2 regions of the Kluyvera ascorbata genome follow, and region 2 is predicted to be linked to the other one. Evidence: riboswitches for the same ligand, from Rfam matches in the RefSeq annotation. Region 2 holds a riboswitch; the other holds the start of a gene.

What was found. A riboswitch is a leader RNA that binds a small molecule or an ion and turns the genes downstream of it on or off. The one in region 2 is predicted to bind cobalamin.
Region 1: it holds a riboswitch for cobalamin, as region 2 does, so the genes downstream of both, MY052_RS04700 (cobyrinic acid a,c-diamide synthase CobB) here and btuB (TonB-dependent vitamin B12 receptor BtuB) in region 2, are expected to answer to the same signal.

Annotation. Positions count from the first base shown of each region.
Region 1 covers NZ_CP096201.1:979,280-994,190, forward strand. Annotated here, with positions in the region: gene cobD (threonine-phosphate decarboxylase CobD) at 1-1,021, shown strand, start outside; gene MY052_RS04695 (GHMP family kinase ATP-binding protein) at 1,006-1,875, opposite strand; cobalamin riboswitch at 2,009-2,186, shown strand; gene MY052_RS04700 (cobyrinic acid a,c-diamide synthase CobB) at 2,283-3,656, shown strand; gene cbiB (adenosylcobinamide-phosphate synthase CbiB) at 3,653-4,612, shown strand; gene MY052_RS04710 (cobalt-precorrin-8 methylmutase) at 4,623-5,258, shown strand; gene cbiD (cobalt-precorrin-5B (C(1))-methyltransferase CbiD) at 5,255-6,394, shown strand; gene MY052_RS04720 (cobalt-precorrin-7 (C(5))-methyltransferase) at 6,388-6,993, shown strand; gene MY052_RS04725 (decarboxylating cobalt-precorrin-6B (C(15))-methyltransferase) at 6,983-7,552, shown strand; gene MY052_RS04730 (cobalt-precorrin-4 methyltransferase) at 7,545-8,318, shown strand; gene cbiG (cobalt-precorrin 5A hydrolase) at 8,299-9,360, shown strand; gene MY052_RS04740 (precorrin-3B C(17)-methyltransferase) at 9,354-10,079, shown strand; gene MY052_RS04745 (cobalt-precorrin-6A reductase) at 10,076-10,876, shown strand; gene cbiK (sirohydrochlorin cobaltochelatase) at 10,873-11,652, shown strand; gene MY052_RS04755 (cobalt-factor II C(20)-methyltransferase) at 11,649-12,362, shown strand; gene cbiM (cobalt ECF transporter S component CbiM) at 12,359-13,096, shown strand; gene MY052_RS04765 (energy-coupling factor ABC transporter substrate-binding protein) at 13,098-13,379, shown strand; gene MY052_RS04770 (energy-coupling factor ABC transporter transmembrane protein) at 13,366-14,043, shown strand; gene MY052_RS04775 (energy-coupling factor ABC transporter ATP-binding protein) at 14,052-14,858, shown strand; gene MY052_RS04780 (cobyric acid synthase) at 14,855-14,911, shown strand, end outside.
Region 2 covers NZ_CP096201.1:4,893,539-4,908,449, reverse strand. Annotated here, with positions in the region: gene argH (argininosuccinate lyase) at 1-1,147, shown strand, start outside; gene oxyR (DNA-binding transcriptional regulator OxyR) at 1,410-2,327, shown strand; gene sthA (Si-specific NAD(P)(+) transhydrogenase) at 2,310-3,710, opposite strand; gene fabR (HTH-type transcriptional repressor FabR) at 3,908-4,543, shown strand; gene MY052_RS23435 (YijD family membrane protein) at 4,559-4,915, shown strand; gene trmA (tRNA (uridine(54)-C5)-methyltransferase TrmA) at 5,008-6,108, opposite strand; cobalamin riboswitch at 6,223-6,409, shown strand; gene btuB (TonB-dependent vitamin B12 receptor BtuB) at 6,475-8,358, shown strand; gene murI (glutamate racemase) at 8,303-9,160, shown strand; rRNA gene MY052_RS23415 (16S ribosomal RNA) at 9,531-11,070, shown strand; tRNA gene MY052_RS23410 (tRNA-Ile) at 11,140-11,216, shown strand; tRNA gene MY052_RS23405 (tRNA-Ala) at 11,259-11,334, shown strand; rRNA gene MY052_RS23400 (23S ribosomal RNA) at 11,545-14,452, shown strand; rRNA gene rrf (5S ribosomal RNA) at 14,547-14,662, shown strand; tRNA gene MY052_RS23390 (tRNA-Asp) at 14,718-14,794, shown strand; tRNA gene MY052_RS23385 (tRNA-Trp) at 14,858-14,911, shown strand, end outside.

The sequences.
Region 1 (14,911 bases), 1.1 Mb from region 2:
GGGCCTGACCGCCGACCAACTGCTGGACTTCAGTGCGAACATCAATCCGTTGGGCATGCCCGATACCCTGAAGCAGGCTATTGTTGCCCAGCTCTCCTGCGCGGAGCGCTACCCTGACGTTGACTACCAGCAGCTGCATCAGGCGCTGGCGGCGCATCACGGCGTGCCTGCGGCGTGGTGCCTGGCGGGTAACGGTGAAACTGAGTCGATTTTCACTCTCGTCCACGGCCTGAAGCCTAAGCGGGCGATGGTGGTGGCTCCGGGCTTTGCCGAATATCGCCGGGCGCTGGAAACCATCGATTGCGAGATTGCAACCTTTGCACTTCGCGAAGCGGACGGCTGGCAGCTCACCTCCCGCCTGCTTGATGCGCTAACCCCTGAGCTGGACTGCCTGTTTCTCTGCACGCCAAACAACCCGACCGGGCTGCTGCCGGAACGTGCGCTGCTGCTGGCGGTGGCCGAACGCTGCAACACGCTGAATATTCAGCTTATCCTCGACGAAGCCTTCCTCGATTTTATTCCTGGTGAACAGGGGTTTATTCCGCTGCTCGCGCAAAACCCACATATCTGGGTGCTGCGCTCGCTGACCAAGTTTTACGCTATTCCCGGTTTGCGTCTGGGGTATTTGCTCAACGGCGACGCGCAGGCGGTGGCGCGGCTGAGAAGGCATCAGATGCCGTGGTCTATCAACGCTTTTGCAGCGCTGGCCGGGGAAATCGTGCTGAACGACCATGAGTATCAGCAGCGCACATGGCGATGGCTTGATGAGGAAGTGACACGGTTTTATCGCGCGCTGGAGAATATGCCGGGGTTGAAGGTCTATCCGGGCAGGGCTAACTATCTGTTTCTGCGCTGTGAACGCGTGGAGATTGAGTTGCAATATGCGCTGCTGCAACGGCGGATTTTAATCCGCAGCTGTGCCAATTATCCGGGGCTGGACGAGCGCTATTTCCGCGTGGCGATTCGCGGCGCGGCGGAAAATCAGCAGTTGCTGGACGCGCTGCATCAGGTGCTGGGCTGAACCCCGCCGGTCACCGCTTTTAGCAGGTGCTGCTGCGGCCAGCGTTCGGAGAGCCCGCATTGCGCCAGCGACCATTTCACATACTCCACATCATGACGACGCCGGTCGAGCATCAGCCCGACCACGCTGCCGCTGTGCGCGACGTTCAGACCGTATAACCCACAGCTTTCAACCAGCGTCAGCAGCGTGTCAAAGCCCGGCTTTGGCAGCAGCGTCTGGCTGGCGACGGCGCTGAGCGTCGCGGCTTCTCCCAGCAGGCTAGCGCTGTTGCTTTCGCAGGCCGTCTGTAGGTTTTCCCATGCTTGCGCCAGCGTGCTGGCGTGAGTCCTGAGCGCGGCTTCGCGGGGCTGGCGATGGTAGTCGGCGGTTCGCAGAACGCGCGGGCTTTCCAGCACCAGCAGATCAAACTCAGGTGCGGGCGCACAGGCAATCTGCGTGCGGGCATGAAGGTGGTCGAACAGCGTTAGCGAGCGGAACAGGGTGCTGTCCGTTGGCTCAAGGGAGACACAAAGCGCGGCGAGTTCAGATTCACTCAGTGAATGCCCCAAATGCATTGCGGTGGCGAGCGCCGTGGCGGCAAGGTCGGCGGTGCTGCTTGCCATCCCTTTGGCGATCGGCAGCGTCGAGTCCACTTCAATGCGCAGCGTCTTGCTCATCGCGAGGGGATAATCCCAGTGAGCCAGCAGCGTATCCACCATGCGGCGCGTAAGCGGGCGCTCATCAAGGCGCGGCGTTCCCCGACGGACTTCCACCGTGCTGTACCAGTCTATTGGGCAGGAGACCAGCTTTTCACTGCCTAGAATCCAGCCCTGAATCAGCTCTCCGCAGGAGCCTGGACAGCGCGCAACGCTCATGATTTCCCTTGCCTTGTGTTTCAAAATATCACTACCGTAAATAAATATACCGGTATTGTCACAGCGCAACGAAATCATTTTACCGGGGCGCTAGAGTAACCTGCTTTTATTTTATGTGGGCCATCGTGTCGGCATAAATCTGCAATCAACAGGTTTGGCATCGATAATATGCCAGGGAAGGAGGTGTAAATCCTCCGCAGCCCCCGCTGCTGTAATGCTGACGACCCCGTATTGACCACTGATCGACCGATCGGGAAGGCCGGGTGAGGATGACGCTGAGCCAGAAGACCTGCCTGTTGATTTATTTCAACAGCTTCGGTGGGAAGCGGGTTGCTTTGAGTCGCACAGTCTCCGGACTGGGCGTACGCACGGCTATACCCAAGTTCCACCCTGAATAGGGTCAGGGTATGGCAGCCAGACAGCATGCATTCGTTCTCGCCGGCACCGGTAGCGGCTGTGGTAAAACCACGGTAACGCTCGGCCTGCTGACGCTGCTTCAGCAGCGCGGCCTGCGGGTGCAGCCCTATAAAGTGGGGCCGGACTACCTCGATACCGGCTGGCATACCGCGCTGTGCGGCGTTGCCTCCCGCAACCTCGATGCATTCATGCTACCCACCGCCATCCTCAATGCGCTGTTCAGCGAACATATGCAGCAGGCCGATATCGCCGTCATTGAAGGCGTGATGGGCCTCTATGACGGCTACGGCACCGACCCTAACTATTGCAGCAGCGCCGCGATGGCCAAACAGCTAGGCTGCCCGGTGATTTTGCTGGTAGACGGTAAAGCGGTATCCACCTCCATTGCCGCCACGGTAATGGGCTTTCAGCACTTCGACCCGAGCCTCAATATCGCGGGCGTTATCGTTAACCGCGTCAACAGCGAGAGCCATTTCCAGCTACTGAAAAGCGCCATTGAATGCTACTGCGCGCTGCCTGTGCTGGGCTACGTGCCGCGCGCGGAAGGCGTGGCGCTGCCCGAACGCCATCTGGGGCTGGTGACCGCCAGTGAATCCGCGATTGATAAGCAACCGTGGCAGGATTTTGCGGCAACGCTTTCGCGCACGCTGGATATCGGCAGGTTACTGGAACTCACTGAACTTCATGCGCTGCCCGCCGGTCAGTGGCCGCAGGAACCGCTTTGCGGAGACGGGTTGACCCTGGCGCTCGCCGATGATGAAGCCTTCAACTTCTACTACCCGGACAATCTGGCACTGCTGGTGCGCGCTGGCGTGAAGATTGTGCGCTTTAGCCCGCTGCATGACGAGGCGCTCCCCGACTGCCAGATGATCTGGCTCGGCGGCGGTTACCCGGAACTGCACGCCCGTGCTCTCGCAGATAACCAGTCAATGCTGACGCAGCTACGCGCGGCGCACGAACGCGGCGTGGCGATTTACGCCGAATGCGGCGGCCTGATGTACCTTGGCACCACGCTGGAAGATAAGAACGGTGATACCTACGCGATGGCCGATATTCTGCCCGGCCACAGCAAAATGGGCTCCCGACTGACCCGCTTTGGCTACTGCGAAGCGCAGGCGCAGCAGCCAACGTTGCTCGCTTCCCCCGGCGAAGTGCTGCGCGGCCACGAATTCCACTACTCCGATTTTACCGCCCAGCTCCCCGCAGTGATGGCGTGTCGTAAAACCCGCGACGGCGCGGTGCTCCAGCAGTGGACCGGTGGCTGGCAGCGCGGGAATACCTTTGCCAGCTACCTGCACCTCCACTTTGCTCAGAACCCGTCGATGCTGAACCACTGGTTTGCCGCCGCAAGGAGCGCCCAATGACGCTGCTGGCCTGGTGCCTGGCCTGGGTGCTTGATTTCATCATCGGCGACCCGCACAGCTGGCCGCATCCGGTGCGCTGGATAGGCAACCTGATTAACGCCGTGCAGCGCGCGGTGCGCAGAGTGTGCCATTCCGACCTTGCGCTGCGTATTGGCGGCGGGGTGATGTGGCTGGCGGTCGTGGGGCTGACTTACGCCGTTGCCTGGGGCGTGTTGCACCTCGCCGCGAGCGTACACCCGTGGCTAGGTTTTGGCGTTGAAGTGTGGATGATTTTCACGGTGCTGGCCGGGCGCTGCCTGGCGCAGTCGGCGCAGGCGGTCGAACGTCCGCTGCGGGCAGGCGACCTTGCCGAAAGCCGTATCAAGCTATCGTGGATTGTCGGGCGCGATACCTCACAGCTACAGCCGGAACAAATCAACCGCGCGGTGGTAGAGACGGTGGCGGAAAACACCGTCGACGGCATTATCGCGCCGCTCTTCTTCCTGTTGCTCGGCGGTGCGCCGCTGGCGATGGCCTACAAAGCGGTGAACACCCTCGACTCGATGGTGGGCTACAAGCACGAAAAATACCGGGCAATTGGCATGGTCAGCGCACGTCTCGACGACGTGGCGAACTTCATTCCCGCTCGTCTGAGCTGGCTGCTGATTGGCCTTGCCGCCTTTATCTGCCGCGATAACGGCGCGCGCGCGCTGCGTATCGGCTGGCGCGACCGTAAAAACCACAGCAGCCCCAACTGCGCCTGGTCTGAAGCGACCGTCGCCGGCGCGCTGGGCATCCGTCTTGGCGGCCCTAACGACTATTTTGGCGAGCGGGTGAACAAGCCGTGGATTGGCGACGAGCATCGCCCGATTGCCATTGATGATATTTCCCGAACGATTCGACTGATGTGGGTCGCGTCAACGCTGGCCCTGCTGCTGTTTATGGCGGTCAGGTTCTGGCTTATCGGCGCGTCCTGAGGAGCACTGCATGAACTATATCCAGCAACCGCAAGCGATTGAGAGCAAAAGCTTCGAGATTATCAGCGAGATTATCGCGCAAACGCGCCCGGAGTATCGCTTCGCAAGCCCACTGCACGAAGCGATTATCAAACGGGTAATCCATACCACCGCCGACTTCGAGTGGCTGGATATTTTGTGGTTCTCGCCGGATGCATTAACCCGCCTGTGTGAGGCGCTAAGCCGCCCGTGCACGCTCTACACCGACACCACCATGGCGCTTTCCGGCATCAACAAAAACCTGCTGGCCACCTTCGGCGGCGAGTGCCGCTGCTACATCAGCGACCCGCGCGTGGTGCGCGAGGCTAAAGCGCAGGGCATTACCCGCTCGATGGCGGCGGTGGACATTGCCGCCAAAGAAGAGGGCGACAAAGTGTTTGTCTTCGGCAATGCGCCAACCGCGCTGTTCCGCCTGATGGAGCATAAAGCGCTGGAGGTCGGCGGGGTGATTGGCGTGCCGGTCGGGTTCGTGGGCGCGGCAGAATCCAAAGAGGCGCTGAGCAAAAGCAGCCTGCCGGGCATTGCCGCGTTGGGGCGTAAAGGCGGCAGCAACGTCGCGGCGGCGATCGTCAACGCCATTCTCTACCATCTGCAGGGGGCGCGATGAGCGAACCCGCCTTCGACGCTCCGGTGTGGCATAACGGCAAAGCGCTGCGCAAAGGCTACACCACCGGCTCCAGCGCCACGGCGGCGGCGAAAGTCGCCGCGCTGATGGTGATGCGCCAGCACCTGATTCACCAGGTCTCGATTGTCACGCCGTCGGGCGTGACGCTAAACCTGAATGTCGAATCCCCGCACGTCGAAGGCCAGCAGGGTATTGCCGCCATCCGCAAAGACGGCGGCGATGATATCGACGCCACCCACGGGATGCTGATTTTTGCTCGCGTCACCGTCAATGACAGCGGCGAGATTACCCTGCGCGGCGGCGAAGGTGTTGGCACCGTTACCCGCAAAGGCATCGGGCTGCCCATCGGCAGCGCGGCGATTAATCGTACCCCGCGACACACCATTGAAACCGCCGTTCGTGAAGCCATCGGCCCGGCGCGCGGCGCAGAGGTGGAGATTTTTGCCCCAGAGGGCGAAGAGCGAGCGAAGAAAACCTATAACGCGCGGCTGGGCATTCTGGGCGGCATTTCGATTATTGGCACCACCGGCATCGTGACGCCGATGTCGGAAGAGAGCTGGAAACGATCGCTGGCGTTGGAACTGGAGATGAAACGTGCCGCCGGGTTGGAGCGCGTGGTGCTGGTACCGGGCAACCACGGAGAGCGCTTCGTACGCGAGCAGATGGGCATTGACTCGCAGGTGGTGGTCACCATGAGCAACTTCGTCGGCTACATGATTGAAGAGTCGGTGCGCCTTGGCTTTCGCCAGATTGTGCTGATTGGCCACCCCGGCAAGCTAGTCAAAATCGCCGCCGGGATTTTCCACACCCACAGCCATATCGCCGACGGGCGCATGGAGACGCTGGTAGCCCATCTGGCTCTGCTCGGCGCGCCCCTTGAACTGCTCACTCTGGTGAGCGAGTGCGACACCACCGAAGCGGCAATGGAACATATTGACGCTTACGGCTTCCAGAAAATCTACAACCACCTGGCCGAGCGCATCTGCCAGCGCGTGCTGGAGCGGCTGCGCTTCACGCAAAATCCGCCCATCTGCGATGCCATCATGTTCGCCTTTGATAACCAGATCCTCGGCAGCAACCGCCCGGTCAACGAGATCGTCAAGGACATGCAATGTTAACCGTTGTCGGAATGGGCCCGGCGGGCGTACAGCTGATGACGCCGCTGGCCGTGGAGGCAGTGAAACAAGCCGATGCGCTGGTCGGCGGCGTACGCCATCTGGCGCAGTTTCCTGAGTTTGGCGGTGAACGCTGCCCGCTGGGCGCCAATATTCCCCAGGTGCTGGCGTGGATTGAGGCGCGACAGGCACAAAACGTGGTGGTGCTGGCCTCCGGCGACCCGCTGTTCTACGGCATCGGCACGCGGCTTATCGCCCATTTTGGCCGTGAAAACGTGCGGGTGATCCCCGGCGTCAGCGCCGTGCAATACCTGTGCGCGCAGGCGGGCATTGATATGAACGACATGTGGCTGACCAGCAGCCACGGGCGCGAGGTGGATTTCGACATGCTGGCGAGCCACCGCAAGGCGGCGATGGTCACAGACAAACGCTGCGGCCCGAAAGCCATCGCCGCCGAACTGGTGGCGCGCGGTAAGGGACACCGCTGGATGGTGATTGGCGAAAATCTGGCGCAGGACAACGAACGCATCCACTGGCTGCCGGTTAGCGCCGTGGAGAGCGACTATGAGATGAACACGGTGGTGATCCTCGATGAAAGATGAGCTGTTTTTACGCGGCGAAAAAGTGCCGATGACCAAAGAGGCGGTGCGCGCGCTGGCGCTGTCGAAGCTGGAGCTGCATCGGGCCAGCCACCTGATTGATATCGGGGCCGGAACCGGCAGCGTCTCCATTGAGGCGGCGCTGCAAAACCCGACGCTTGCCGTTACCGCCGTTGAGCGCAACCCGGCGGCGCTACGCCTGCTGGCGGAAAACTGCCAGCGCTTTGCCTGCGGCAATATCAACGTGGTCGCAGCCGAAGCGCCTGACGTTAGCGTTGAGCCCGCCGACGCCATCTTTATGGGCGGCAGCGGCGGCCATCTGCGGGCGCTGATTGACTGGTCGTTGCACCATCTTCGCCCCGGCGGACGGCTGGTGATGACCTTTATTTTGCAGGAGAACCTGCATGAGGCGCTGGAGCATCTGCGCCAGACCAACGTCACGACGCTGGACTGCCAGCAATTGAGCGTTTCCGCAATGACCGCGCTCGGCAGCGGCCACTACTTCAAACCGAATAATCCCGTTTTTGTTATCGCCTGCCAGAAGGAAGAACATCATGGCTGAAGCCTTTGACCCCCGCAGCGTCTGGTTTGTGGGCGCCGGTCCCGGCGACCGCGAGCTTATCACCCTGAAAGGCTACCGCCTGCTGCAACAGGCGCAGGTGGTGATTTACGCCGGTTCGCTGATTAACCCCGAACTGCTGAGCTACTGCCCGGCGGAAGCCGAGTGCCACGACAGCGCCGAGCTGCATCTTGAGCAAATCCTCGACCTGATGGAAGCGGGCGTAAAGGCTGGAAAAACGGTGGTGCGCCTGCAAACCGGCGACGTGTCGCTGTACGGCTCGGTGCGCGAGCAGGGCGAAGAACTGACCCGTCGCGGCATTGACTGGCAGGTGGTGCCGGGCGTCAGCGCGTTTCTCGGCGCGGCGGCGGAGCTAGGCGTCGAGTACACGGTACCGGAAGTCTCGCAGAGCCTCATCATCACTCGCCTGGAAGGGCGTACGCCGGTGCCAGAGCGCGAACAGCTGGAATCCTTTGCCCAGCATCGCACCTCAATGGCGATTTACCTCTCCGTACAGCGGATCAACAAAGTCGCCGAGCGGCTGATTGACGGCGGCTACCCGGCGACCACGCCGGTGGCGGTGATTTACAAAGCCACCTGGCCCGAGAGCCAGACCGTACGCGGCACGCTTTTGGATATCGCCGATAAAGTGCGCGACGCCGATATCCGTAAAACGGCGCTGATCCTGGTCGGGGATTTTCTCGGCGAGGAATACCACTACTCGCGCCTTTACGCCGCAGATTTTAGCCATGAATACCGCAAGGCCTGAGCGCATTGCGCTGTTCTGTCTGACCCCCGGCGGCGTGGCGTTGGCAAAACGGCTTAGCGCCGCACTGCCGATGACCTGCTATACCCGCGAAGGGCTGGTGGAGCCGGGATTTCTGCCGTTTGACGGTGGCTTTTCTGCCAGCGTCGGCCAGGCGTTTCACCGCGAGACGGCGCTGATTTTTATCGGTGCAACCGGGATTGCGGTGCGCACGCTCGCACCGCTGCTGGTGGATAAATTCCACGACCCGGCGGTGGTGGTGATAGATGAACGCGGCCAGCACGTGATCAGCCTGCTCTCCGGGCATATCGGCGGGGCGAACAACCTCGCCCGGCATCTGGCGGGCATTCTCGGCGTTGACCCGGTTATCACTACCGCCACAGACGTTAACGACGTGGCGGCGCTCGATACGCTGGCCTGTCAGCTCAACGCGCGGATGCACGACTTCCGCTCGGCGGTGAAAACCGTCAATCAGATGCTGGTCAGCCAGCAGCGGGTGGGGCTGTGGTGGGACGAGTCGCTAACGGATGAAGTCAGCCGCTGTGACCGACGCGGATTTATCACCGTAACCGATCTGAACGCGCTCCCACCACTGGACGCGCTGGTGTGTATCACCCTGCGCGATACGCTGCCGGAGCTGCCATTGCCGCACTGGAAGCTGGTGCCACGGCGCATTGTGGCGGGCATCGGTTGTCGCCGCGGAACGCCCTGCGTGCTGATAAGCGAACTGCTCCATCGTCAGTTTGCCGCGCATCACCTCGACCCGCTGGCGCTGAAAGCCATCGGCAGCATCGTGGTGAAGCAGGATGAACTGGGGCTGATTCAACTCGCCAGCAACCTCGATGTGCCGTTTGAAATTTTTAGCGTGGCCGCCCTGTGCGAACACGAACACCGTTTTCCCTCCTCGCTGTTTGTGAAGCAAACGGTCGGCGTGGGCAGCGTTTCTGGTCCGTCGGCGTGGCGGATGAGCAACGGAAATCTACTAGGCGAGACCCTGCGTGAACAGGGCGTCACCATCACTTTGGGAGTCACTGACAGATGTTAAGCGTAATTGGAATCGGCCCTGGCTCGCAGGCCATGATGACCATGGAAGCCGTTGAGGCGCTGCAGGCGGCGGAAATCGTCGTCGGCTACAAAACCTATACCCACCTGGTGAAGGCCTTTACCGGCGATAAGCAGGTGATCAAAACCGGGATGTGCAAAGAGATTGAACGCTGTCAGGCGGCGATTGAGCTGGCGCAGGCGGGGCACAACGTGGCGCTGATTAGCAGCGGCGATGCGGGCATTTACGGCATGGCGGGGCTGGTGCTGGAGCTGGTTAGCAAACAGAAGCTGGACGTGGAAGTGCGCCTGATCCCGGGCATGACCGCCAGCATTGCTGCGGCCTCGCTGCTGGGCGCGCCGCTGATGCACGACTTCTGCCATATCAGCCTGAGCGACCTGCTCACCCCGTGGCCGGTGATTGAAAAACGTATTGTCGCCGCCGGGGAAGCCGACTTCGTTATCTGCTTCTACAACCCGCGCAGCCGGGGCCGCGAAGGGCATCTGGCGCGCGCCTTTGAACTGCTTTCCGCCGTTAAAAGCGCCGATACGCCGGTGGGCGTAGTGAAATCAGCGGGGCGTAAAAAGCAGGAAAAATGGCTCACTACGCTCGGCGCGATGGACTTTGAACCGGTGGATATGACGAGCCTGGTCATCGTCGGCAACAAAACCACCTATGTGCAGGATGGCCTGATGATCACGCCTAGAGGCTACGTGCTGTGAGTTTCGGTGACGTGCTGGTGGTGGGCGGCACCAGCGATGCGCGTGCGCTTTGCCTACAGCTTGATGCCGCACAGGTGCACTACACCGTATCGGTGGCGACGCCCACCGGCGAAGCGCTAGCGGGCGATATTCAGGGGCAGGTGCGCTGCGGTCGTCTGGAGCGGGAGGAGATGGTCGCCTGGCTTCGTGAACACAACACGCGCTGGGTGATTGATGCGTCGCACCCGTATGCCGAAGCGGTCAGCCGCAACGTGCTGGACGCCTGTTCGCAAGCGGGTGTCCTGCTGAGCCGCTACCAGCGCCCGGACCAACTGGATGAACTGACGCACCCGCTGCTGCACTACGTCACCGGCATTGATGAAGCCTGTGAACGGATCAAACCTTTAGGCCAGCGCGTGCTGCTGACCACCGGCAGCAAAGATCTGGCGCGGTGGCGCGCCGGGCTGCCGGAAAAAACGCTGCTGGCCCGCGTGCTGCCGGTGCCGAACGTGGTGCAGCAGTGCGCCGACCTCGGCTTTGGCGTGGGCGAGATTTTTGCCCTCTGCGCGCCGTTCAGCGCGGAATTTAACGCCGCGTTTTACCGTCACTGCCGCGCCGACGTGGTGGTGACTAAAGCCTCCGGCGCGGAAGGCGGCTATCAGGAGAAGGTTCAGCCCTGCCTGGACGCCGGACTTCCCTGCATCGTGATTACCCGTCCGGCACCGCTGGTGTCCGGCGACGAACTACTGGAAAGTCAGTCCGCCTTTGCCGAGCGCTTAGCGCGCTGGTTGGCCGACGACAAAAGGAATCAAGCATGAAAAAAGCCCTATTGGTGGTGAGCTTCGGTACCAGCTACCACGATACCTGCGAGAAGAATATTGTCGCCTGTGAACGCGAACTGGCAGCTAGCTGCCCCGATCGTGACCTGTTCCGCGCCTTTACCTCGGGCATGATTATCCGCAAGCTGAAAGCCCGCGACGGCATTGAAACCGATACGCCGCTTGAGGCGCTGCAAAAGCTTGCTGACCTCGGCTATGACGATGTGGCGGTTCAGTCGCTGCACATCATCAACGGTGACGAGTACGAGAAAATTGCCCGCGAAGTGCAGAGCCTGCGCCCGCTATTCAAACGCCTGACCCTCGGCACGCCGCTGCTGAGCGGCCACGATGACTACGTGCGTCTGATGGAGGCGCTCACTCAACAAATGCCCGCGCTGAACGCCAACGAAAAGGTAGTGTTTATGGGCCACGGCGCGAGCCACCACGCCTTTGCCGCCTACGCCTGCCTCGACCATATGATGACCGCCCAGCGCTTCCCGGCGCGGGTCGGCGCGGTGGAGAGCTACCCGGAGGTGGAGGTGCTGATTGAGAGCATGAGCAAAGAGGGCGTCAGCGCCGTACACCTGATGCCGTTGATGCTGGTGGCGGGCGACCACGCCATCAACGATATGGCCTCCGACGAAGACGACTCGTGGAAGACGCTGTTTAACGCGGCGGGCATTCCGGCCACGCCGTGGCTGTGCGGGCTGGGCGAAAATCCGGTGGTGCGCGCCATGTTTGTTGCGCATTTACAGCAGTCTCTGGAGGCAGCATGAGCGGCAAACTGTATGCCCTGAGCACCGGGCCGGGCGCGTCTGACCTGATTACCGTTCGTGCGGCGCGCATTCTGGGATCGCTGGATATTCTTTACGCCCCGGCAGGGCGCAAAGGCGGCGACAGCCTGGCGCTCTCTATCGTGCGCGAATACCTCGGCGAACAGACCGAAGTACGCTGCTGCCACTTCCCGATGAGCGCCGACAGCGCCGAAAAAGAGGCCGTCTGGGATGACGTTTCGGCGGCGCTGGTGCGCGAAGTGGAAGCCGGGAAAAACGTCGGCTTTATCACCCTCGGCGATGCGATGCTGTTCAGCACCTGGGTCTTTTTACTCCAGCGCATCGGCAGCCCTGAGTGGCTGGAGATTGTGCCCGGCGTGACCTCGTTCGCCGCCATTGCCGCGCGCAGCAAAACGCCGCTGGCGATGGAGCAGCAGTCGCTGGCGGTGGTCGCCTGCACCGCGCCGGAAGACGAGATTGAACGCGCGCTGGCGCAGCACGACAGCCTGGTGCTGATGAAAGTCTATGGTCGTTTTCCGCGCATCAAAGCGCTGCTGGCAAAGGCAGGACTGCTGGATAACGCGCTGTTGATGGCCGAGGCGACGCTGCCAGGTGAGCAGTGCTGGCGGCATTTAGGCGATGTCGATGATGGCCTGCCATTACCTTATTTTTCGACCATTTTGGTCAATAAACAGTGGGAGCAAGGAAAATGAAACTGGAACAACAGCTGAAGCGGTTATCGCTCAGTGGATTAGCGGCGGCGATACTGCTGCTGGTGGTGCCGCAAGAGGCCTTTGCGATGCATATTATGGAAGGCTTCCTGCCGCCGATGTGGGCGCTGGCCTGGTGGCTGCTGTTTCTGCCGTGCCTGTGGTACGGGCTGGTTCGCCTGCGCCGCATCGTGCAGGAAGACAGTAACCAGAAGGTGCTGCTGGCGCTGTGCGGGGCGTTTATTTTCGTGCTCTCGGCGCTGAAAATCCCGTCCGTCACCGGGAGCTGCTCGCACCCGACCGGCGTGGGGCTGGCGGTTATCCTGTTTGGGCCGGGCGTGGTGGCTATTCTCGGCGCTATCGTGCTGCTGTTCCAGGCGCTGCTGCTGGCTCACGGTGGCCTGACGACGCTTGGCGCTAACGGCATGTCGATGGCGGTAATTGGGCCAATCGTCGGCTATCTGGTGTGGAAGATGGCCTGTAAGGCCGGGTTCCGCCGCGATGTGTCGGTGTTCCTGTGCGCCATGCTGGCGGACCTGGCGACCTACTTTGTCACCTCTCTCCAGTTGGGCGTGGCCTTCCCGGATCCGCAGGCGGGCTTTGTGGGATCGAGCCTGAAATTTATGGGGATCTTCTGCCTGACTCAGGTTCCTATCGCCATTGCCGAAGGCTTGCTGACGGTGATGATCTACGACCAGTTAACCAAGCGACAGCTGATCGCCACTGAGGGGCGCTAAGATGAAAAAGACATTAATCCTGCTGGCGATGGTGATTGCGCTGGTTATCCTGCCGTTCTTTATCAACCACGGTGGTGAATACGGTGGTTCTGACGATCAGGCTGAAGGCGTAATTACCGCCGTTGATCCAGGCTACAAACCGTGGTTCCAGCCGCTCTATGAACCGGCAAGCGGCGAAATTGAAAGTCTGCTGTTTACCCTGCAGGGCTCCCTCGGCGCGGCGGTGATTTTCTATATTCTCGGCTACTACAAGGGCCGCCAGCGCCATGATGACCGGGCTTGATAGGCTGAGTTACCAAAGCCGCTGGTTTCACGTGCAGCCAGAGCGAAAGTTTCTGCTCTGGCTGCTAATGATGGTGCTGGCCTTTAGCCTGCCGCCGCTGGGGCAGGCGCTGTTGATGGCGCTGACGGCGGGTTTTACCTGCTGGCTGCTGCGTATCTCTCTATGGCGCTGGCTTCGCTGGATGGCGCTGCCGCTGGGCTTTCTGCTGGTAGGCGTGGTGACGATTGTTTTTAGCTTCAGCCGCGACCCGCACGCGCTGCTGGTGAGCGTGCCGCTGGGTTCGTTCTCGCTCGGCGTCACCGCCGCCGGGCTTGCGACAGCCAACGCGACCTTCTGGCGCAGCCTGGCCGCATTATCCGCGACCTTTTGGCTGGTGTTGAATCTGCCGTTCCCGCAGCTTATCGTGCTGCTCAAACGCGGACGGGTGCCGCGCCTGCTGATCGAGCAGATCCTGCTGACCTGGCGCTTTATCTTTATCCTGCTGGACGAGGCGATGGCGATCCACCGGGCGCAGACGCTGCGCTTTGGTTATCGCAACGTCCGTCTGGGCTACCGCTCGCTGGCGATGCTGGTCAGCCTATTGTTTACGCGCGTTTTAATCCGCTATCAGCAGATGAGTACCGTACTGGATATCAAACTGTATCAGGGTGATTTTCACCTCTAAGGAACGCCATGCTGGCTACCACTGACCTCTGGTTTCGCTACCAGCAGGAACCGACGCTTAAAGGGCTGACGCTGGACTTCTCGCGCCAGGCCGTCACCGGCCTCGTTGGGGCGAACGGCTGCGGAAAATCGACGCTGTTTATGAACCTCAGCGGGCTGCTGCGCCCTCAGCAGGGCGCGGTGCTGTGGCAGGGCAAACCGCTGGACTACAGTAAGCGCGGGCTGCTGGCGCTGCGCCAGCAGGTGGCGACCGTATTCCAGGACCCGGACCAGCAGATTTTCTACACCGATATTGATAGCGATATCGCCTTTAGTCTGCGTAATCTGGGCGTTCCGGAAGCGGAAATTGCCCGCCGGGTAGACGACGCGCTGACGCTGGTTGATGCCCAGCACTTCCGTCAGCAGCCGATTCAGTGCCTCAGCCACGGGCAGAAAAAGCGGGTGGCGATTGCCGGTGCGCTGGTATTACAGGCGCGTTACCTGCTGCTGGATGAACCGACCGCCGGGCTGGACCCGTCCGGGCGTGCGCAGATGATCGATATCATCAAACGCATCGTGGCGCAGGGAAATCATGTGGTGATTTCCAGCCACGATATTGATTTAATTTATGAAGTTAGCGACGCGGTATACGTGCTGCGCCACGGCGAAGTGCTGGCTGAGGGCGAGCCGGGCGAGGTGTTTGCCCGTACCGAGCTGATTGAACAAGCGGGGCTGAGCCAACCGTGGCTGGTGAAGCTGCATGCGGAGCTGGGGCTACCGCTGTGTAAAACTGAGACGGAGTTTTTCCGTCAGATGCGTGAACGAGGAAATCGATGACCCAGGCCATAATGCTGCAAGGCACCGCCTCTGATGTTGGCAAAAGCATGCTG
Region 2 (14,911 bases):
TCTGGAAAGCGATGCTGAAGATATCCATAGCTGGGTTGAAGGCAAGCTTATCGACAAAGTGGGTCAACTGGGTAAAAAGCTGCACACCGGCCGTAGCCGTAACGACCAGGTCGCGACCGACCTCAAACTGTGGTGCAAAGATACCGTTGCTGAGCTGCTGACGGCAATCCGCCAGCTGCAAAGCGCGCTGGTCGACACCGCACAGGCAAACCAGGATGCGGTGATGCCGGGCTATACGCACCTGCAACGCGCGCAGCCGGTAACCTTCGCGCATTGGTGCCTGGCCTACGTTGAGATGCTGGCGCGTGACGAAAGCCGCCTGCAGGATACCCTTAAGCGTCTCGACGTAAGCCCGCTGGGCTGCGGCGCGCTGGCGGGTACCGCCTATGAAATCGACCGTGAGCAGCTGGCAGGCTGGCTGGGCTTTGCGTCCGCGACCCGTAACAGCCTGGACAGCGTTTCTGACCGTGACCACGTGCTGGAACTGCTGTCTGATGCGTCTATTGGCATGGTGCACCTGTCGCGCTTTGCTGAAGATCTGATCTTCTTTAATACCGGTGAAGCAGGCTTTGTTGAGCTGTCTGACCGCGTGACTTCAGGTTCTTCCCTGATGCCGCAGAAGAAAAACCCGGATGCGCTCGAGCTTATCCGCGGCAAGTGTGGCCGCGTACAGGGTGCGCTGACCGGCATGATGATGACCCTAAAAGGCTTGCCGCTGGCCTACAACAAAGACATGCAGGAAGACAAAGAGGGCGTATTTGATGCGCTCGATACCTGGATGGACTGCCTGCATATGGCGGCGCTGGTGCTGGACGGTATTCAGGTGAAACGTCCACGGTGCCAGGAAGCGGCGCAGCAGGGTTATGCGAACGCCACCGAACTGGCAGATTATCTGGTGGCGAAAGGCGTTCCATTCCGTGAAGCGCACCATATTGTCGGTGAAGCGGTGGTTGAAGCTATTGCTCAGGGCAAACCGCTGGAAGATCTGGCGCTGGCCGACCTGCAAAAATTCAGCGCGGTGATTGGCGAAGATGTCTACCCGATTCTGTCGCTGCAATCCTGCCTCGATAAGCGTGCAGCGAAAGGCGGCGTATCACCGAAGCAGGTGGCGCAGGCGATTAGCGACGCGAAAGCACGCCTCGCGTAATCTTTGTCTTTGTAGCCCGGCCGAGCGCAGCGACGCCGGGTTTTTTACGGCCAAAAAACGCGGGCCACGGGGCCCGCAAACGTTCATGTTGGCTTTATTTGTCGAGTTTGAGAGAAACTCCGAATCAGTGTGACGACTTCAAGGGTTAAACAAGGGCCACCTGTTTCTGTGGTGTATTATTGAACAGAACCCTTGATAGGGATAATCATTCATTGCTATTCTATCTATCGCCATGAACTATCGTGGCGATGGAGGATGAATAATGAATATTCGTGATCTTGAATACCTGGTGGCGTTAGCTGAACACCGGCACTTCCGCCGGGCGGCAGATTCCTGCCATGTCAGCCAGCCGACCCTGAGTGGGCAGATTCGTAAGCTGGAAGATGAACTGGGCGTCATGCTGCTGGAGCGTACCAGCCGCAAAGTGCTGTTCACCCAGGCGGGGCTGCTGCTGGTGGATCAGGCGCGTACCGTGTTACGCGAGGTCAAAGTGCTGAAGGAGATGGCAAGCCAGCAGGGGGAGACCATGTCCGGCCCGTTGCATATCGGCCTGATCCCAACCGTTGGCCCGTACCTGCTGCCTCATATTATCCCAATGTTGCACCAGACCTTCCCGAAGCTCGAAATGTATCTGCATGAAGCGCAGACCCATCAACTGCTGGCGCAGCTCGACAGCGGCAAACTGGACTGTGCGATTCTGGCGCTGGTGAAAGAGAGCGAAGCCTTTATTGAGGTGCCGCTGTTCGACGAGCCGATGATGCTGGCGATCTATGCCGATCACCCGTGGGCGGAGCGCGATCGCGTGCCGATGTCGGATCTGGCCGGTGAGAAGCTGCTGATGCTGGAAGACGGACACTGCCTGCGTGACCAGGCCATGGGCTTCTGTTTTGAAGCGGGTGCGGATGAAGATACCCACTTCCGCGCAACCAGTCTGGAAACGCTGCGCAATATGGTGGCGGCGGGTAGCGGTATTACGCTGCTGCCAGCGCTAGCCGTGCCGCAGGAGCGCCAACGCGACGGTGTGGTGTACCTGCCGTGCATTAAGCCGGAACCACGCCGTACCGTTGGCCTGGTCTATCGTCCGGGATCGCCTCTGCGCGGTCGCTATGAGCAGCTGGCAGAGGCCGTCCGTGAAACGATGGACGGCCATTTTGACAAAGCGTTAAAACAGGCGGTTTAAGCCGTTTAGCGCTGCTACCCGATAGGCTTCCGCCATGGTCGGGTAGTTAAAGGTGGTGTTAACGAAGTACTCAATGGTGTTACCGCCACCTTTCTGCTCCATAATCGCCTGGCCGATATGAATAATTTCGGCCGCGCGCTCGCCAAAGCAGTGAATGCCGAGGATCTCCTTGGTCTCCCGATGGAACAGGATCTTCAGGCTACCCACGCTCATCCCGACGATTTGCGCTCGCGCCAGGTGTTTAAACTGGGCACGACCGACTTCGTACGGCACTTTCATTGCTGTGAGCTGCTGTTCGGTTTTGCCGACAGAGCTGATTTCTGGAATGGTGTAGATACCCGTTGGGATATCTTCAATCAGGTGCGCGCTTGCTTCACCTTTCATTAACGCCTGCGCGGCAATGCGGCCTTGATCGTAAGCAGCCGAAGCCAGGCTCGGATAGCCGATAACGTCACCAACGGCATAGACGTGCGGCAGCGCGGTCTGGTACATGCTGTTCACTTTCAACTGGCCACGGCCATCGGCCTGTAGCCCGATGTTTTCCAGCGACAGCGAATCGGTGTTACCGGTACGGCCGTTGGCGAACAGCAGGCAGTCGGCTTTGAGCTTCTTGCCAGACTTCAGGTGCATGATCACGCCATCGTCCACGCCTTCAATCTTCTCGTACTCTTCGTTGTGGCGAATAACGACGCCGCTGTTCCAGAAGTGGTAAGAGAGGGAGTCTGACATTTCCTGATCGAGGAAGGCCAGCAGGCGGTCGCGGGTGTTGATGAGATCAACCTTAACCTCCATCCCACGGAAGATAGACGCATATTCGCAGCCGATAACCCCTGCGCCGTAGATAATCACGTGGCGCGGTTCGTGGTGCAGGCTGAGAATCGAGTCGCTGTCGTAAACGCGCGGGTGGGTAAAGTCGACGTCGGCCGGGCGATACGGGCGTGAGCCGCAGGCAATCACGAACTTATCGGCGGTGAATGTTTCGACGGAACCGTCCGGACACTCCAGCGCGATGGTGTGCTCATCGACGAAGCGAGCGTCACCCTGCAACATTTCACAGTGATTACGCTCATAAAAGCCCTGACGCATGTGAGTTTGCTGATTGATAACGCTATCGGCATGATTCAGGATGTCGGCAAATGAGGAGCGGAGAAGTCGGCTGTGGTCGCTGTAGAGAGGGTTCTGGTTGAATTCGATAATACGGCTAACGGCGTGGCGAAGGGCTTTGGACGGGATGGTACCCCAGTGGGTACAGCCGCCGCCGACATTATGATAACGCTCAATAACGGCGACACGGGCTCCTTGCTTCACCAGACCCATAGCAGCGCCTTCGCCGCCGGGGCCGGAACCAATTACTATTGCATCATAATCGTAGGAATGTGGCATGGTAAGGCTTACCTGTTCTTATACATAAAAGCAACAGAATCATAACATCATCGAAGTAATAACCCAATTATCGTTGGGCTTTTTTCATACGAAATAGCATAAATAGCATGTAAACAATCATTAACAAAGCTGCGTAAGTCGATTCGTTTTAATCTCTGGTATAGTGCCAACACGGCTTGTGGAAGGATTCAGTCATCGTGATGGGTGTTAGAGCGCAACAAAAAGAAAAAACCCGGCGTTCGCTGGTGGAAGCGGCATTTAGTCAACTCAGTGCCGAGCGTAGTTTTGCCAGCTTGAGCCTGCGCGAAGTGGCGCGCGAGGCTGGGATTGCGCCAACCTCCTTTTATCGTCATTTCCGCGATGTGGATGAGCTTGGGCTGACCATGGTCGATGAGAGCGGTCTGATGCTGCGTCAGTTGATGCGCCAGGCACGCCAGCGTATCGCCAAAGGCGGCAGCGTTATCCGCACTTCCGTCTCGACCTTTATGGAATTTATTGGCAATAACCCGAACGCTTTCCGCCTGCTGCTGCGCGAGCGTTCAGGCACCTCTGCGGCATTTCGCGCGGCGGTCGCCCGCGAGATTCAGCATTTTATCGCGGAACTTGCCGACTATCTGGAAATCGAAAACCATATGCCTCGAGCCTTTACGGAAGCGCAGGCTGAGGCGATGGTGACTATCGTATTTAGCGCGGGAGCGGAGGCTCTGGATGTAGGCCTTGAGCAGCGTCGACAGCTGGAAGAGCGGCTGGTGCTGCAGTTACGGATGATCTCCAAGGGCGCATACTACTGGTATCGCCGTGAACAAGAGAAGATGACACATCAGTCCGAATAAGGTGGTAGACGAGCAATGAAACAGTCAGGTCAAGATAAAGGTACGCTGCTGCTGGCGCTGTTGGCTGGCTTATCGATCAACGGGACGTTTGCGGCGCTGTTCAGCTCCATCGTACCTTTCTCTATATTTCCAATTATTGCGCTGGTGCTGACGGTGTACTGCCTGCATCAACGTTATCGGAACCGTACAATGCCGGTCGGGTTACCGGGCCTGGCGGCCGCCTGCTTTATTCTTGGCGTGCTGTTGTACAGCACCGTGGTGCGCGCAGAGTACCCGGACATCGGCTCTAACTTCTTCCCGGCGGTACTGTCGGTGGCGATGGTCTTCTGGATTGGCGTGAAGATGCGTAGCCGCAAGCAGGAACAGCAGTAAGTTGTAGGCCGGATAAGGCATGTATGCCGCCATCCGGCAATCTGCTCAGAAACTGCCGGATGGCGCGATGCTTATCCGGCCTACGTTCAGTTTTACTTCTTCGTTAACAGCACACCGCATTCCATATGATGGGTATACGGGAACTGATCGAATAGCGCCAGGCGTGAAATATTGTGCGTCTGGCTCAACGTTTCCAGGTTCTGGCACAGCGTCTCTGGGTTACAGGAGATGTACAGAATGTTCGGATACGCCTGCACCATCTTCTCGGTTTCGCTGTCCAGGCCGCTGCGCGGTGGGTCGACGAAAATCGTCTCGCATTGGTAGCTTTTCAGATCAATGCCCTGCAGACGGTTAAATTCCCGCACGCCGTTCATCGCCTGAGTAAACTCTTCTGCCGCCATGCGGATAATCTGCACGTTATCTATCTGGTTGGCCGCAATGTTGTACTGCGCTGCCGCCACGGACGGTTTGGCAATTTCGGTCGCCAGTACGCGGTTAAAGTTGCGCGCCAGCGCCAGCGAAAAATTACCGTTGCCACAGTACAGCTCCAGCAAGTCGCCGTTGGAATTCTGCGTAGCATCCAGCGCCCACTCCAGCATCTGAATGTTCATCGCGGCGTTCGGCTGGGTGAAGCTGTTCTCTACCTGACGATAGATCATCTCTTTGCCCGCAACCGGCAGGCGCTCATCGATATAGTCTTGATCCAGCGCGATTTTAGTTTTGGTTGCGCGGCCAATCAGGTGCACGTTCAGCCCCTGTGTGCGCAGCGCGTCACGCAGCGCTTCGGCCTGTTCGCGCCACTCGTCGTCGAGCTTTTTATGGTACAGCAGCGAGACCACCGCCTGATTGCTCAGGGTGGTGAGGTAGTCAATCTGGAATAGCTTGTGGCGCAGCGCGCGGTTATCGCGAACGCCGTCGAGCACGGCGGTCATCAGGGTGTTGATGAGCTGGCTTGCCGCAGGGAAAGCGTCTACGCGGATGCGGTTCTTGGTCTGCTGGTCGAACATGATGTGGTACAGGTCATCGCCGTCGTGCCAGATGCGGAATTCCGCACGCATACGGTAGTGGCTGACCGGCGAGCGAAACACCTCCGGCGCGGGAGCGCTAAACGGCGTCATCATCGTTTGCAGGCGAGTGACTTTCTCGGCGAGCTGAGCGTCGTACTGTTCGGTTGGGAGATGTTCGGGGGTCATGATGCATCCTGAATAATAAAAGTACGCGGGGATTGTAGGGCTTGTTCAGGGGATGTCCAGCGCCGATGAAGGTGAAAATCATAAATAGCAGTCTGGACATCTATATGTAACTAAATGTAGCATCCCCGTACCGGTCCTGTGAGTTAAAAGGGAACCCAGTGTAAATCTGGGGCTGACGCGCAGCGGTTAGGAAGGTAAGAGATGAGCGCATTTAATGCAGACACTGCGGCGTGCCGTGGGAAGTCATCGCCTCTTTATATAGCCTCCAAGCCCGAAGACCTGCCGGATAACGTCGCATGGGGTTTTATCGTCGCGAGCAACTGATAAAACCTGCGGCATCCCTTTTCTATTTGGATGCTTTTAAAAATGATTAAAAAAGCTTCGCTGATGACGGCATTATCCGTCACGGCATTTTCCGGCTGGGCGCAAGACAGCAATTCTGACTCGATGGTGGTGACGGGAACCCGTTTTCAACAGCCGGTAAATACGGTGCTGGCCCCTACTGATGTGGTTACTCGTGATGATATTCAGCGCTGGCAGTCCAAAGATCTGAATGATGTGATGCGTCGCCTGCCGGGAGTCGATATTTCGCAGACAGGCGGGATGGGAAATAGCTCTTCTCTATATGTGCGTGGCACCGAAGCGCGTCATGTGCTGGTGCTGATTGATGGGATCCCAATGGCGCGGCCAGGTGTTTCCAACGGCGTCGATATTGGACAGATTCCGGTCTCACTGGTGCAGCGTATTGAGTATATCCGTGGCCCGCGTTCTGCGGTTTATGGATCGGGTGCTATCGGCGGTGTAGTTAACATCATTACCATGAGTGACGATGAACGCGCACAAATCAATGCCGGGGTGGGTTCAAATGGTTACCAGACCTATGACGGCGCGGTGAATAAGCGCTTTGGCGACACGATGATAACGGCGGCGGGCGCTTATCAGACGACCAAGGGGTTTAATATTGTCCCTGATTCGGCTTACAGCGGCGACAGTGACCGAGATGGCTATCGCAATAAACTGTTCTGGGGAGCCGTGCAGCATAAGTTTGATGAAAACTTCTCGGGCTTCTTCCGTGGTTATGGGTACACGGCTAACAGCGATTACGATCAGAATACGATGTATGGTTCTCCCGAAGGTAATGACGAAGCTCAGAACTACAATCAATCCTGGGATACGGGGCTGCGCTATAACTCCGGCATCTACTCCTCCCAACTGATCGCTAACTATCAGCATCTTAAAGACTATAACTACACGAATAACCTCGGCCGCTATGCGGGCCAAGCCACGCTGGATGATATGGAACAGCGCTATATCCAGTGGGGGAACAACCTTGAGGTTGGGCACGGGGCGATTAGCGGTGGCGTTGACTGGAAGCAGGAAAAACTGGTTTCCGGCAGCACGACAAAAACCGATGCCTATAAACGTGATACGACGGGTCTTTACCTGACCGGGCAGCAGCAGATTGATTCCGTTACGTTGGAGGCATCGGGCCGTGAGGACCACGATGAGCAGTTTGGTTGGCACGGAACGTGGCAAACCGCAGCGGGTTGGGAATTTGTTGATGGTTATCGCGCAACGCTTTCTTATGGTACCGGCTTCCTGGCACCTTCTTTGGGGCAGCAGTATGGTGCAACGCGTTATGCATATGGAAGTAACCGAGGCATCATTGCCAATCCGAATCTGAAGCCTGAAGAATCTAAACAGTGGGAAGCAGGAATTGACGGTATTACGGGGCCGCTGGATTGGAGGCTCTCTACATACCACTATGAAATTCAAAATCTGATTGATTATAAAAGCTCGAGCCAATACAGCCAGTACATCAACGTGAAGTCGGCCACCATTAAAGGCGTGGAGTGGACGGGGAACATCACAACTGGCCCGGTCGAACATCACCTTACGCTGCAGTATGTTGATCCGCGTGATGACGAAACCAATCAGGTACTTGCTCGTCGCGCGAAACAGCAGGTGAAGTATGAAGTCACCGGGCAGGTTTACGATCTCGGCTGGAATATCGCTTACCAATATTTGGGGCAGCGTTATGACAACAACTACGACGAGACAACAAGCACCTCTAGTCGGGTTAAAATGGGTGGCGTGAGCCTGTGGGATATCGGATTGTCATATCCTGTCACCTCACACCTGACCGTTCGTGGTAAAATAGCCAACCTGTTCGATAAAGACTACGAGACAGCATATGGCTACCAAACTGCAGGACGGGAATACACCTTGTCTGGCAGCTACACCTTCTGAACCACGTCCTACCGTACTGGTGTTTGACTCCGGTGTCGGTGGGTTGTCGGTCTACGATGAGATCCGGCATCTCTTGCCGGATCTCCATTACATCTACGCATTCGATAACGTCGCTTTCCCTTATGGGGAGAAGAGCGAGGAGTTTATCGTTGAGCGCGTTATTGAAATCGTCACCGCGGTACAGGCCCGCTACCCGCTGGCTTTGGCGGTGATCGCCTGTAACACGGCCAGCACGGTCTCTTTACCAGCGCTACGCGACAAGTTTGCCTTCCCGGTTGTGGGCGTCGTGCCTGCCATTAAACCGGCGGCACGTCTGTCGGCTAATCGTATCGTAGGATTGCTGGCGACGCGGGGCACGGTAAAACGTCCTTATACCCACGAGCTGATTTCACGCTTTGCTAATGAATGCCGTATCGAGATGCTGGGGTCTGCCGAGCTGGTGGAGCTGGCGGAAGCGAAGCTGCACGGGGAGCCGGTTCCTTTGGAAGAGCTGCGCCGTATTCTGCGTCCGTGGCTGCGCATGCAGGAACCACCGGATACCGTCGTGCTCGGCTGCACCCATTTCCCTCTATTACAGGATGAGTTGCTGCAGGTGCTTCCCGAAGGTACCCGCCTGGTGGATTCCGGCGCAGCCATTGCACGTCGAACGGCTTGGTTGTTAGAACATGAAGCACCGGATGCGAAATCCAGCGAGGCGAATCTGGCTTACTGCATGGCGTTGACGACAGAAACTGAGCAACTTTTACCCGTTTTACAGCGCTACGGCTTTGAAACGCTCGAAAAACTGCCTGTTTCAGCCTGATTTGAGCAAAAAAGAGACGGTTGAAAAGTTTTTTTTAAACAGGGCTTGTCAACGTCTCAGAACTCCCTATAATGCGCCTCCACTGACACGGAACAACGGCAAGCAAGCCGCCGGGTCAGCGAGGTTCTCCTGAGAACTTCGACAGAGAAAAGCGAAATTAAATGCTTGACTCTGAAGCGGGAAAGCGTAATATGCACATCCCGCGCCGCTGACAAAAAGCGAAGCGGCACTGCTCTTTAACAATTTATCAGACAATCTGTGTGGGCACTCGAAGATACGGATTCTTAACGTCGCAAGACGATAAATGAATACCAAGTCTCTGAGTGAACACGTAATTCATTACGAAGTTTAATTCACGAGCATCAAACTTAAATTGAAGAGTTTGATCATGGCTCAGATTGAACGCTGGCGGCAGGCCTAACACATGCAAGTCGAACGGTAGCACAGAGAGCTTGCTCTTGGGTGACGAGTGGCGGACGGGTGAGTAATGTCTGGGAAACTGCCCGATGGAGGGGGATAACTACTGGAAACGGTAGCTAATACCGCATAACGTCGCAAGACCAAAGTGGGGGACCTTCGGGCCTCACACCATCGGATGTGCCCAGATGGGATTAGCTGGTTGGTGAGGTAATGGCTCACCAAGGCGACGATCCCTAGCTGGTCTGAGAGGATGACCAGCCACACTGGAACTGAGACACGGTCCAGACTCCTACGGGAGGCAGCAGTGGGGAATATTGCACAATGGGCGCAAGCCTGATGCAGCCATGCCGCGTGTATGAAGAAGGCCTTCGGGTTGTAAAGTACTTTCAGCGAGGAGGAAGGCATTAAGGTTAATAACCTTAGTGATTGACGTTACTCGCAGAAGAAGCACCGGCTAACTCCGTGCCAGCAGCCGCGGTAATACGGAGGGTGCAAGCGTTAATCGGAATTACTGGGCGTAAAGCGCACGCAGGCGGTCTGTCAAGTCGGATGTGAAATCCCCGGGCTCAACCTGGGAACTGCATTCGAAACTGGCAGGCTAGAGTCTTGTAGAGGGGGGTAGAATTCCAGGTGTAGCGGTGAAATGCGTAGAGATCTGGAGGAATACCGGTGGCGAAGGCGGCCCCCTGGACAAAGACTGACGCTCAGGTGCGAAAGCGTGGGGAGCAAACAGGATTAGATACCCTGGTAGTCCACGCCGTAAACGATGTCTATTTGGAGGTTGTTCCCTTGAGGAGTGGCTTCCGGAGCTAACGCGTTAAATAGACCGCCTGGGGAGTACGGCCGCAAGGTTAAAACTCAAATGAATTGACGGGGGCCCGCACAAGCGGTGGAGCATGTGGTTTAATTCGATGCAACGCGAAGAACCTTACCTACTCTTGACATCCAGAGAACTTAGCAGAGATGCTTTGGTGCCTTCGGGAACTCTGAGACAGGTGCTGCATGGCTGTCGTCAGCTCGTGTTGTGAAATGTTGGGTTAAGTCCCGCAACGAGCGCAACCCTTATCCTTTGTTGCCAGCGGTTCGGCCGGGAACTCAAAGGAGACTGCCAGTGATAAACTGGAGGAAGGTGGGGATGACGTCAAGTCATCATGGCCCTTACGAGTAGGGCTACACACGTGCTACAATGGCATATACAAAGAGAAGCGACCTCGCGAGAGCAAGCGGACCTCATAAAGTATGTCGTAGTCCGGATTGGAGTCTGCAACTCGACTCCATGAAGTCGGAATCGCTAGTAATCGTAGATCAGAATGCTACGGTGAATACGTTCCCGGGCCTTGTACACACCGCCCGTCACACCATGGGAGTGGGTTGCAAAAGAAGTAGGTAGCTTAACCTTCGGGAGGGCGCTTACCACTTTGTGATTCATGACTGGGGTGAAGTCGTAACAAGGTAACCGTAGGGGAACCTGCGGTTGGATCACCTCCTTACCTTAAAGAAGCGTTCTTTGAAGTGCTCACACAGATTGTCTGATGAAAATTAGCAGTAAAAATCTCTGCAGGCTTGTAGCTCAGGTGGTTAGAGCGCACCCCTGATAAGGGTGAGGTCGGTGGTTCAAGTCCACTCAGGCCTACCAAATTCGCAAGAATTGTCGGTACAGAGATTAGCATTTTGCGATGGGGTTATAGCTCAGCTGGGAGAGCGCCTGCCTTGCACGCAGGAGGTCTGCGGTTCGATCCCGCATAGCTCCACCATCCTTTACTGCAACAAACCCAAGAAAACTTCAGAGTGTACCTGAAAAGGTTCACTGCGAAGTTTTGCTCTTTAAAAATCTGGATCAAGCTGAAAATTGAAACAGCACACTGAACTCTGTTCTCCGTAATAAGAACAGACTGAGGTGTGTTTGAGTCTCTCAAATTTTTGCAGCACGATGATGAATCGAAAGAAACATCTTCGGGTTGTGAGGTTAAGCGACTAAGCGTACACGGTGGATGCCCTGGCAGTCAGAGGCGATGAAGGACGTGCTAATCTGCGATAAGCGTCGGTAAGGTGATATGAACCGTTATAACCGACGATTTCCGAATGGGGAAACCCAGTGTGTTTCGACACACTATCATTACGTGAATACATAGCGTAATGAAGCGAACCGGGGGAACTGAAACATCTAAGTACCCCGAGGAAAAGAAATCAACCGAGATTCCCCCAGTAGCGGCGAGCGAACGGGGAGCAGCCCAGAGCCTGAATCAGCATGTGTGATAGTGGAACGGTATGGAAAGGCCGGCGATACAGGGTGATAGCCCCGTACACAAAATTGCATGTGTTGTGAGCTCGATGAGTAGGGCGGGACACGTGGTATCCTGTCTGAATATGGGGGGACCATCCTCCAAGGCTAAATACTCCTGACTGACCGATAGTGAACCAGTACCGTGAGGGAAAGGCGAAAAGAACCCCGGCGAGGGGAGTGAAAAAGAACCTGAAACCGTGTACGTACAAGCAGTGGGAGCATCCTTCGGGGTGTGACTGCGTACCTTTTGTATAATGGGTCAGCGACTTATATTCTGTAGCAAGGTTAACCGAATAGGGGAGCCGCAGGGAAACCGAGTCTTAACTGGGCGTTAAGTTGCAGGGTATAGACCCGAAACCCGGTGATCTAGCCATGGGCAGGTTGAAGGTTGGGTAACACTAACTGGAGGACCGAACCGACTAATGTTGAAAAATTAGCGGATGACTTGTGGCTGGGGGTGAAAGGCCAATCAAACCGGGAGATAGCTGGTTCTCCCCGAAAGCTATTTAGGTAGCGCCTCGTGAACTCATCTTCGGGGGTAGAGCACTGTTTCGGCTAGGGGGTCATCCCGACTTACCAACCCGATGCAAACTACGAATACCGAAGAATGTTATCACGGGAGACACACGGCGGGTGCTAACGTCCGTCGTGAAGAGGGAAACAACCCAGACCGCCAGCTAAGGTCCCAAAGTCACAGTTAAGTGGGAAACGATGTGGGAAGGCTCAGACAGCCAGGATGTTGGCTTAGAAGCAGCCATCATTTAAAGAAAGCGTAATAGCTCACTGGTCGAGTCGGCCTGCGCGGAAGATGTAACGGGGCTAAACTGTGCACCGAAGCTGCGGCAGCGACACTATGTGTTGTTGGGTAGGGGAGCGTTCTGTAAGCCTGCGAAGGTGTCCTGTGAGGGATGCTGGAGGTATCAGAAGTGCGAATGCTGACATAAGTAACGATAATGCGGGTGAAAAACCCGCACGCCGGAAGACCAAGGGTTCCTGTCCAACGTTAATCGGGGCAGGGTGAGTCGACCCCTAAGGCGAGGCCGAAAGGCGTAGTCGATGGGAAACAGGTTAATATTCCTGTACTTGGTGTTACTGCGAAGGGGGGACGGAGAAGGCTATGTTAGCCGGGCGACGGTTGTCCCGGTTTAAGCATGTAGGCGGGAAGTTTAGGTAAATCCGGACTTCTTTTAACGCTGAGGTGTGATGACGAGGCACTACGGTGCTGAAGTAACAAATGCCCTGCTTCCAGGAAAAGCCTCTAAGCATCAGGTAACATCAAATCGTACCCCAAACCGACACAGGTGGTCAGGTAGAGAATACCAAGGCGCTTGAGAGAACTCGGGTGAAGGAACTAGGCAAAATGGTGCCGTAACTTCGGGAGAAGGCACGCTGATATGTAGGTGAAGTGATTTACTCATGGAGCTGAAATCAGTCGAAGATACCAGCTGGCTGCAACTGTTTATTAAAAACACAGCACTGTGCAAACACGAAAGTGGACGTATACGGTGTGACGCCTGCCCGGTGCCGGAAGGTTAATTGATGGGGTTAGCGGCAACGCGAAGCTCTTGATCGAAGCCCCGGTAAACGGCGGCCGTAACTATAACGGTCCTAAGGTAGCGAAATTCCTTGTCGGGTAAGTTCCGACCTGCACGAATGGCGTAATGATGGCCAGGCTGTCTCCACCCGAGACTCAGTGAAATTGAACTCGCTGTGAAGATGCAGTGTACCCGCGGCAAGACGGAAAGACCCCGTGAACCTTTACTATAGCTTGACACTGAACACTGGTCCTTGATGTGTAGGATAGGTGGGAGGCTTTGAAGCGCGGACGCCAGTTCGTGTGGAGCCAACCTTGAAATACCACCCTTTAATGGCTGGTGTTCTAACGTAGACCCGTAATCCGGGTTGCGGACAGTGTCTGGTGGGTAGTTTGACTGGGGCGGTCTCCTCCTAAAGAGTAACGGAGGAGCACGAAGGTTAGCTAATCCTGGTCGGACATCAGGAGGTTAGTGCAAAGGCATAAGCTAGCTTGACTGCGAGAGTGACGGCTCGAGCAGGTGCGAAAGCAGGTCTTAGTGATCCGGTGGTTCTGTATGGAAGGGCCATCGCTCAACGGATAAAAGGTACTCCGGGGATAACAGGCTGATACCGCCCAAGAGTTCATATCGACGGCGGTGTTTGGCACCTCGATGTCGGCTCATCACATCCTGGGGCTGAAGTAGGTCCCAAGGGTATGGCTGTTCGCCATTTAAAGTGGTACGCGAGCTGGGTTTAGAACGTCGTGAGACAGTTCGGTCCCTATCTGCCGTGGGCGCTGGAGAATTGAGGGGGGCTGCTCCTAGTACGAGAGGACCGGAGTGGACGCATCACTGGTGTTCGGGTTGTCATGCCAATGGCATTGCCCGGTAGCTAAATGCGGAAAAGATAAGTGCTGAAAGCATCTAAGCACGAAACTTGCCCCAAGATGAGTTCTCCCTGACTCCTTGAGAGTCCTGAAGGAACGTTGAAGACGACGACGTTGATAGGCTGGGTGTGTAAGTGTAGCGATACATTGAGCTAACCAGTACTAATGAACCGTGAGGCTTAACCTTACAACGCCGAAGATGTTTTGGCGAAAAAGACATCGATATTCAGCTTGATTACAGATTACATCAGAACGCAGAAGCGGTCTGATAACAGAATTTGCCTGGCGGCTGTAGCGCGGTGGTCCCACCTGACCCCATGCCGAACTCAGAAGTGAAACGCCGTAGCGCCGATGGTAGTGTGGGGTCTCCCCATGCGAGAGTAGGGAACTGCCAGGCATCAAATTGCAGTAAACCGGGATGAATAATCCGGGTAGTGACAAAGAAATTCGGTGGAGCGGTAGTTCAGTCGGTTAGAATACCTGCCTGTCACGCAGGGGGTCGCGGGTTCGAGTCCCGTCCGTTCCGCCACTTATTTGAAATTAAGCCTGCTACATTAGCAGGCTTAATGATAAAAAAAATTAAGAAGTCTTTAGGGGCGTAGCTCAGTTGGTAGAGCACCGGTCTCCAAAACCGGGTGTCGCGAGT